2 regions of the Micromonospora sp. RL09-050-HVF-A genome follow, and region 1 is predicted to be linked to the other one. Evidence: riboswitches for the same ligand, from Rfam matches in the RefSeq annotation. Region 1 holds a riboswitch; the other holds the start of a gene.
What was found. Region 1 has a riboswitch for S-adenosylmethionine ahead of J7462_RS03250 (ABC transporter substrate-binding protein). Riboswitches for the same ligand answer to the same signal wherever they lie in the genome.
Positions count from the first base shown of each region.

Region 2: linked by a shared signal. The riboswitch ahead of thrC (threonine synthase) and the one ahead of J7462_RS03250 (ABC transporter substrate-binding protein) in region 1 are both predicted to bind S-adenosylmethionine.

Region 1 is NZ_JAGKQP010000002.1:662,431-666,837, forward strand. Features, by position in the region: gene tatC (twin-arginine translocase subunit TatC) at 1-382, shown strand, start outside; gene J7462_RS03240 (amino acid ABC transporter ATP-binding protein) at 459-1,208, opposite strand; gene J7462_RS03245 (amino acid ABC transporter permease) at 1,205-2,002, opposite strand; gene J7462_RS03250 (ABC transporter substrate-binding protein) at 2,045-2,956, opposite strand; SAM riboswitch class IV at 3,234-3,345, opposite strand; gene J7462_RS03255 (helix-turn-helix domain-containing protein) at 3,413-3,829, opposite strand; gene J7462_RS03260 (SDR family oxidoreductase) at 3,949-4,407, shown strand, end outside.
Region 2 is NZ_JAGKQP010000002.1:3,936,755-3,941,161, reverse strand. Features, by position in the region: gene J7462_RS17185 (DoxX family protein) at 210-659, shown strand; gene J7462_RS17180 (hypothetical protein) at 715-1,443, opposite strand; SAM riboswitch class I at 1,735-1,870, shown strand; gene thrC (threonine synthase) at 1,880-3,166, shown strand; gene J7462_RS17170 (GNAT family N-acetyltransferase) at 3,415-4,407, shown strand, end outside.

The DNA of each region.
Region 1 (4,407 bases):
GCTGCTGGTGCTGATGCTCAACTTCGTCGGGCTGGCCAGTGCCCGCAAGCTGCTGAGCTGGTGGCGGGTGGCGATCTTCGTGTTCTTCGCCTTCTCCGCCGTGGTGACGCCCACCCCCGACCCGTTCGGCATGACCGCGCTGGCGCTCTGCCTCTCCGCGCTCTACTTCGCCGCGGTCGGAGTGGCCTTCATCAACGACCGGCGCAAGGGCCGGGGCAAGGCGTCCTACGCGGGACTGAGCGACGACGAGGTGTCGCCGTTGGAGTTGGACGATGACCCGGTGGTGGCCACGCCGGAGCTGGAGTTGTCCGAGCCGGTGCACGCCTCCGAGCCGGTGGCCCCGCCCAAACCGATCGACCGCCGCTACGACGACATGACCTGACCGTCAGGTCATCCGCACCACCCGACGCCGCTCCCGCCCTGCCGGGAGCGGCGTCGCTCGTCCGGCCCCGGCGGGCTCAGAGCACCTGGGACAGGAAGCGGCGCAGCCGGGGGTGCTGCGGTGTCTCGAAGACCGCCTCCGGTGCGCCGGCCTCCAGCACCACCCCGTGGTCCATGAACGCGACGGTGTCGGCGACCGAGCGGGCGAAGCCCATCTCGTGGGTGACCACCACCATCGTCATGCCCCCGGCGGACAGCTCGGCCATCACCCCGAGCACCCCCTTGACCAGCTCCGGGTCGAGCGCCGAGGTGGCCTCGTCGAAGAGCATCACCTCAGGTTGCAGGGCCAGCGCCCGGGCGATGGCGACCCGCTGCTGCTGACCGCCGGAGAGGTGGGCGGGCCGGGAGTCGGCCTTGCCGGCGAGGCCGACCAGCGCCAACTGGGTCCGGGCCAGCGCGACCGCCTCGTCCTCGGGCAGCTTCTTGAGCCGGCGCAACGCCAGGGTGATGTTGCGCAGCACGGTCATGTGCGGAAACAGGTTGAACTGCTGGAAGACCATGCCGATCCGCTGCCGCAGGGCGTCCGGGTCGTCGCGCAGCACGCTGCACCCGTCGAGCAGGACGTCACCGGCGTCCGGCTCGATCAGCCGGTTGACGGTGCGCAGCAGGGTGGACTTGCCGGAACCGGACGGCCCGATGACGCAGGCCGTCGCGCCCCGGGCGACGTCCAGGTCGACGCCGCGCAGCACCCGGTTGGCCCCGAAGGCCAGGTGTACGTCGCGGACGGCGAGGCTGACCGAGGTGGTGGTCGCGGTGCCGGCGGTCATCGGGGGTCCTCCCGGGGGGTACGCGGTTGCGGTAGGGCGGTCTCGCCGGCCAGGGCCAGCCCGCCGTCGTCGTCGGGGTCGACGGTGACCGTTCGGCCCCGGCGCAACCGGCGGTCGATGGCGTTGACGGCGTGCGTCAGCGGCACGGTCAGCAGCAGGTAGCACAGGCCGGCCAGCAGCAGCGCCGACTGGTTGCCGGTGTTGGCGGCATAGTCCTGCCCGATCCGGAACAACTCCCGCTGGCTGGCCAGCAGGCCGAGGAAGTAGACCAGGCTGGAGTCCTTGATCAGCGCGATCAGCTGGTTGACCCAGGCCGGCAGCACCCGGCGTACCCCCTGCGGGACGATGACCAGGCGCATCGCCTCACCCCAGGAGAAGCCCAGCGCGCGGGCCCCCTCCAGCTGCGCCGCCTCCACGCTCTGGATGCCGGAGCGGAAGATCTCCCCGATGTACGCGGCGGCGATCAGCGACAGCGCCAGGATGCCCAGCGGGTAGGGGTTGGGACCCCACACCTGCATGCCGAGCGGGGCCAGGCCGACACCGATCAGCAGGATGGTGGCGGCGGCCGGCAGCCCCCGGAACACGTCGGTGTAGACCCGGGCCGGCCAGCGCAACCATCGGGTCCGGGAGATGCCCGCCACGGCCAGCGCCATGCCCAGCACCGAGCCGAGCAGGGCGGCGGAGACCGCCAGGATCAGCGTGTTGGGCAGCCCGACGGTCAACATCTCGGGCAGCGCCTCGCGCATGGAGTCCCAGTCGAAGAAGGTCTCCCACAGGGTGCTCAACGGATCCATCGTGTTTCTCCTACCGCCCCGCTCGCTGGTCTGGTCGTACCGTCAGGAGTTGGCCGACGCCGACGCCGACGCCGACGGCGTCGCCGCGCCGGGGGCGGCGACGCCGCCGCTGCCGGGGGTGAAGCCGGCGGGGATCGGCCGGCCCGGGTAGTACTGCTGCTGGAGCCGGGTCCAGGTGCCGTCGGCGATGACCTCGTCGAGGCCCCTGTCCAGCGCCTTGCGCAGCGCGTCGTTGCCCTTGGCGAAGGCGTACGCGGTGGGGGTCGGGCTCAACTCCGTGGCCGCCACCGTGATCTTGCCGTTGCTGTCGGCGGCCGACTTCTCGCCGATCTCGGCGGGGGCGATCCAGGCGTCGGCGGTGCCGGCCTTGAGCTGGTTGATCGCCCCGTTGTAGTCGGGCACCCGCACCGGGTCGAGCTTGCGCGAGGTGGCGTAGTCGTCCTGCACGGTGCCCTGCACGACCACCACCCGCTTGCCGGCGAGCTGGTCGAAGCCGGTCAGCGGGGAGCCGGCGGGCACGTCGAGGCCGAAGTAGCCGAAGTCGTAGCCGTTGCCGAAGTCGACGGTCTTCTTCCGGGCCTCGGTGATGGTGATCGAGGAGCTGCCGATGTCGAACTTGCGGTTGTTGACCTGGGAGAGCAGTGCCGAGAAGTCGGTGCCGACGAACTCGACCTTCAGCCCCACCTTGCCGGCGGCCGCGACGAGCAGGTCGTTGTCGAAGCCGGTGAAGGTGCCGTCCTTGAGGTAGACGTTCGGTGGGGCGTCGGTGAGCGTGCCGGCGCGCAGCACCCCCGGCTGGAGCAGGCCGTACGGGTTGTCGGCGGGGTCGGCGGACTCGCCGCCGCAGGCGGTCAGCGCGGTGGCGGCGAGCAGGGCGGCGACGCCGAGCGCGGCGGCCCTGGTGAGGGCGGGCCGGGGCCGCCGGGTCGTGGGCAGGGCAGGAAGGAATCGCACGGGTGTCTCCAGAGTTGATCGGGCGACGGCGGGCGCGCGTCGCCGACGGGGTGCCCGCCGGGCACGCCGCTGAGGTGGTACGGGAAGAGGGGGTCGACTACCGGGGGCGACAGGAGTCGCTGTGGACCCGCATCAGGTCGACGTGTCGCCGTCTGACCAGCCGGACGCCGCTGGTCCGGACGCCGGCCCGGGACACGGGGGCGACGCCGTCGGTGGGCGGGGCGGGTGCGGGGGCGGACACGGGTTCTCCCGGGGTCGGAGTTGACCTGGGGAAACCAGGCCACGCTTGCACCGGCGGTCTACCGGTGCCTGGTCCTCACCCGGAGCACCCCACCGTGGCGGAGGGTTGCCGGCCAGCGAGCCGGGGCTTGACGCTGGCGCTCATGACCTGCCCGAAGGCTAGCAGCCGGGACCGGGCGATCGTCCACCCGTTATGACGGCCCTCACGTCCGCTCCTTACCGCCGGGCGGGACGGGTGAGACGGGTGGGTCGCGCGGTGCCGGTGGGCGCGCGGTGGGGCAGGTCGGCGTCGTAGCGGACCCGGGCCGCCTGCACCTCGGCGAGGTGGGTGGTGGCCCAGGTCTCCAGTCCGGAGACCAGGTCGAGCAGGCTGCGGCCCAGGTCGGTGAGGGCGTAGTCGACCCGGGGCGGGACGCTGGCGTGCACCGTCCGGGTGGCCAGGCCGTCGCGCTCCAGCCCGCGCAGGGTCTGGGTGAGCATCTTCTGGCTGATCCCGTCGATGTGCTCGGCCAGCTCGCCGTAGCGCCGGTCGCCGTCGGCGAGGGTCAGCACGACCAGCACGCTCCACCGGTCGCCGATCCGGTCGATGACCTGACGGCTGCCGCAGTCGCGCTGGAACGGGTCGGGTCGCATCCCTTTACTCTCCATCAGTGCGTCACAAACTTCAAGGTGCCTACTCTCCGATGGGAAGTATCGCCAAGCAGCTGGGTGTTTGCCAGTACGACTGAAGTAGCCACCCGAAGGAGAACGCCATGTCCGTCGTCGTCACCGGAGCCACCGGCCACCTGGGTCGCCTGATCGTCGAATCCCTGCTGCGCCGGGGCGTACCCGCCGGGAAGATCGTGGCGCTGGGGCGGGACACCGGCCGGCTCACCGGCCTCGCCGACCGGGGGGTCGAGGTCCGGTCGGCCGACTACACCGACCCCGACTCGCTCCGCGCCGCCTTCGCCGACGCCGAGAAGCTGATGTTCGTCTCCGGCAGCGAGGTCGGCCAGCGGGTGCCGCAGCACCACAACGTCATCGACGCCGCCCGCGAGGCCGGTGTCGGCCTGGTCGTCTACACCAGCATCGCCCACGCCGACACCTCCGACCTGCTGCTGGCCGCCGAGCACCGGGCCACCGAGGAGGAACTGCGCGCCTCCGGCCTGCCGTACGTGCTGCTGCGCAACAGCTGGTACCTGGAGAACTACACCGGCCAACTCGACGGCTAC
Region 2 (4,407 bases), 3.3 Mb from region 1:
GCGGCGGGGAGGTGGTCGGGGTCGGCCGGTGGTGGTGGTCGCGGGTGCGTGGGCCCGGGATCGCTCCCGACGCGACGTAGGGGTGACACCGGGACGTCGGGGTGGGGTAATGTCTCGCACCGAGACCTTCCCAGTAACAAAGAATTTATCGATTTAACTGCTTCGATGCCTCATCATGAGGGGACGTAATCCCTTCCATGGAGGTTCCCATGAACGTGTCTCGGCTCGGCGGGCCGACCCTCTCGCTGTACCGCATCGTCATCGGCCTGCTGTTCATGCTGCACGGCCTGTCCTCGGTCTTCGGGTTGTTCGGCGGCAACCCCGTGACCGGCAAGGCTGTCCCGGTCGGTGCCTGGCCCGGCTGGTGGGCCGCACTGATCCAGCTCGTCTGCGGTGCGCTGGTGCTGGCCGGGCTCTTCACCCGGCCCGCCGCGCTCCTCGCGTCCGGCTCGATGGCATACGCCTATTTCGTGGTGCACCAGCCGGAAGGGCTGCTGCCGCTGCGCAACGGAGGCGAGCTGTCGGCGCTCTTCTGCTGGTCGTTCCTGCTGATCGCGGTGCTCGGCCCGGGCTCCTGGGCGCTGGACACGCTGCTCGCCCGCCGCAGCGCCGACGCCCCGTCGGCACCGGTGGCGGAGCGAAGCTCGGTGCCTGCCTGACGCACTGACCGGCGTCGCCGGAGCCGCAACGAGGCGGCTCCGGCGACGCGTGCGGTCAGGGGTTGTACGGCGCGTCGGTGTGACTCACCTCGGCGAGGGTGCTGCCGGAGAGCTTGTAGACCGACGTCCGCTTGATGTCCAGCTCGGCCATGCCCCGGCTGGGGCTGCGGGTCAGCCAGACCACGGTGGCCTTGCGCCCGGCCACGCTGATCGAGACGACCGGGGTCCGGTCGCCGAGGTCGGTCAGCGCGCGGAACACCGGCAGGCCACCGCTGTTGCGCCACGCCGCGAGCGTGTAGAAGGTGCCGCTGCCTCCGGTCTTGATCGCCACCGCGCCCACCGCGTCCTCCGCGCCGTCGCCGTCGAGGTCACCGATGCCGCAGGGCTTCTGGAGCGTCACGGTGGCCCCGTCCTCGCCCGACCACTGCCCCCCGGCCAGCGGCAGGTAGTCCGGGTAGCCGTTGTAGGGCGTCTTGCTGCTGCCGAGCCGGGCCTCCGCCAGATGGGCACAGGTCAACGGTGCCTTGACCGGCGCGGCGGCGGTGGTGGTCGGGGCGGCGGCCGGCGGGGTGGTGGGGGCGGCCTTCTTCACCTCCGGCGACGGAGCCTCGCTGGTGGGAGTCGCCTCGGGGGAGACCTGACTCAGCACCGAGGCGGTGGAGGGCCCGGTGGACGGGCCGACGGTGGACGCTGCCTCGTCCGTCCCGCCCTGCTCACCCCCGCAGGCGGCGGTCAGTAGGCAGACCATGGTGAGGGTCGCAAGGCTCGACGGAATCCGTCGCATGGGCGGGGGGTCCTCTCTCGACGTCAGGTCTCCCGCACCGTACTGATCGATGGCAATGTCGGTCATCGGCTCGTCGGCCGGCCCCCCACCGGCCTGTCGGAGCGCGGTCAGGGGCCGACCGGAGGGCCGGTGCGCGGATCCGCACAAGGGCGTACTGAGCTGGAAACTTGCCCGAAACATCAATGGCTTCCGGTGCGGCCGGCGCACGCCCCGCCGGCAGGTGGTTCACACCGTGGGAAGCAGACTGGGCGATGGCGGCGAAGCTGCCTAGACTCGACGGCACAACTGCATACCTCATCCAGAGGGGCTGAGGGATACGGCCCGACGACGCCCCGGCAACCACCCCGCGCGCTCATCGCTGAGCGTCCCGCGGGGCAGGTGCCAATTCCGTCCCCGCCGCAGGGTGCGATGCGGGGAAAGATGAGAGGAATCCGCCATGACGTCGACGCTCGCCGCCCCCGGTATCGACACCACCGCCAGCCCGGCCCGCGCCCTGGTCTGCCGCGCCTGCTCCGCCCGCTACCCGCTCGCCGCGCAGCACGCCTGTTACGAGTGTTTCGGCCCGCTGGAGGTCGACTACGACGCCGCCGCACTGGCCGCCGTCACCCGGGAGCAGATCGAGGCCGGCCCGCAGAACATCTGGCGGTACGCCGCCCTCCTGCCCGCCGGCCAGGACCCGGCCACCCGGGTCACCCTCGACCCGGGGCTCACCCCGCTGGTGGCGGCCCCGAACCTCGCCGCCGAACTGGGCATCAGCGCGCCGCTGTGGGTCAAGGACGACAGCGCCAACCCGACCCACTCGTTCAAGGACCGGGTCGTCTCGGTGGCGCTGACCGCCGCGAAGGCGCTCGGCTTCACCCGGTTCGCCTGCGCCTCGACCGGCAACCTGGCCAACTCGGTGGCCGCCCACGCGGCCCGCGCCGGAGCGCCCTCGGTGGTCTTCATCCCGGGTGACCTGGAGCAGGGCAAGGTGATCACCACCGCCGTCTACGGCGGCGACCTGGTCGCCATCGACGGCTCGTACGACGACGTGAACCGGCTCTGCGGGGAGCTGGTGGAGACCGACGAGTTCGAGGACACCGCGTTCGTCAACGTCAACGTCCGGCCCTACTACGCCGAGGGCTCCAAGACCCTCGGGTACGAGGTGGCCGAGCAGCTCGGCTGGCGTATCCCGGCCCAGGTGGTCGTCCCGATGGCCTCGGGCGAGCTGCTCACCAAGATCGACAAGGCGTTCTCCGAGCTGGTCGAGATCGGGCTGGTCGAGGCGCCCGCCGGGGGTTGGAAGGTGTTCGGCGCCCAGTCGGCCGGCTGCAACCCGATCGCCGCCGCCCTGCACGCGGACACCGACACCATCACCCCGGTCCGGCCGACCGGCATCGCCAAGTCGCTCAACATCGGCGACCCGGCCGCCGGCCTGTACGCCCTGGAGGCGGTGCGGCGGACCGGCGGCTGGATGGAGTACGTCGACGACGAGGAGATCCGCGCCGGCATCCGGTTGCTGGCCCGCACCACCGGGGTCTTCGCCGAGACGGCCGGCGGGGTGACCGTTGCGGTGCTGCGCAAGCTCGTCGAGTCCGGCCGGCTCGACCCGACCGCCGAGACGGTCGTTTTCAACACCGGCGAGGGCCTGAAGACCATCGACGCCGTCGCCGGCCAGGTCGGCCCCACCCACCGGATCAAGCCGTCCCTGCGGGCCGCCCGCGACGCCGGCCTCCTCTCCTGATCCCCCGGGGAGTGGATCTCCGAGTGACCGGAATTTCGCGGTGAGTGGCGAAAACCCGCCGGGAAGGACTTGACGGCAGGAACCGGGCGGCGCAAGATGCTCCGTGCGGGAGGGCTTTCGCCGGAGACTTTTCAAGTTCTTGCGACCCAACGCCGGAGGCGTTGTGCGAACGTCCCTCCCGACCAACGTGCAAGGGGGCCAGCGGAAATCCGCTGGCCCCCTTCGTCGTCGACAGGAAGACTCCCGGCGTGACCGTGGACATCGCAGCAATCGATCCGACCGACCAGCCGGCCCTCGATGCGGCCTACCGGATCGCGGCCACGGTCGAAGCGACGGAGTCACCCGACCTGCCGCCGCTGTGCCGTCGCCGGTTCGAGGCGCCGCTGCGGCACCCGATGCCCGGCATCGACACCCGCTGGTCGGTGGCGCGACTGGACGGCGTGGTCGCCGGCTGGGTCCGGCTCAACCTCCACCTCCTGGACAACACCGACAACGCCAGCGTCGAGCTGGTGGTGGACCCGGCGCACCGGCGGGCGGGAGTGGGGCGGGCGTTGTTCACGCACGCCCGCGAGCAGCTGCGGGCGGCCGGCGGCAAGCGGATGGTCGGCTCCGCCGTGGCCGCGCTGCCCGGCGAGCCGGGTGGACAACTGCCCGGGGCGGCCTTCGCGGCGGCGCTCGGCGCGAAGGCGGCGCTGGTCGACGTCCGCCGTCGACTCGACGTCACCGCGCTCGACCGGGACCGGCTGGCGGCGCTGCGGGCCGGGGCGCGCTCGGCCGTCGCCGGCTACCGCACGGTCCGCTGGCACGGGCACCCGCCGTCGGAGCACCTCGCCGACCTCGCCTACCTGGAGGGCCGGATGATGACCGACGCACCCCTGGGTGACCTGGAGTGGGAACCCGAGCGGATGGACGCCGAGCGCATCCAGGGCATGGAGCGGGCGCTGGACGCGCGGGGCGTCCGCCGCTACAGCGTCGCCGCCGTGCACGAGGCGTCCGGCCGGCTGGTCGCGTGGACCGTGCTCAGCCTGGCCGCGAACACCACCCGGCACGCCTGGCAGCAGCTCACCATCGTCGACCCGGCCCACCGGGGGCACCGGCTCGGCCTGCTCTGCAAGGCCGAGAACCTCGAACACACCCTGACGTACGAGCCGGAGCTGAGCGTGGTCGACACCTACAACGCGGCGGCGAACACCCACATGATCGCGATCAACGAGCTGCTCGGGTTCCGGCCGGTGGCCGGG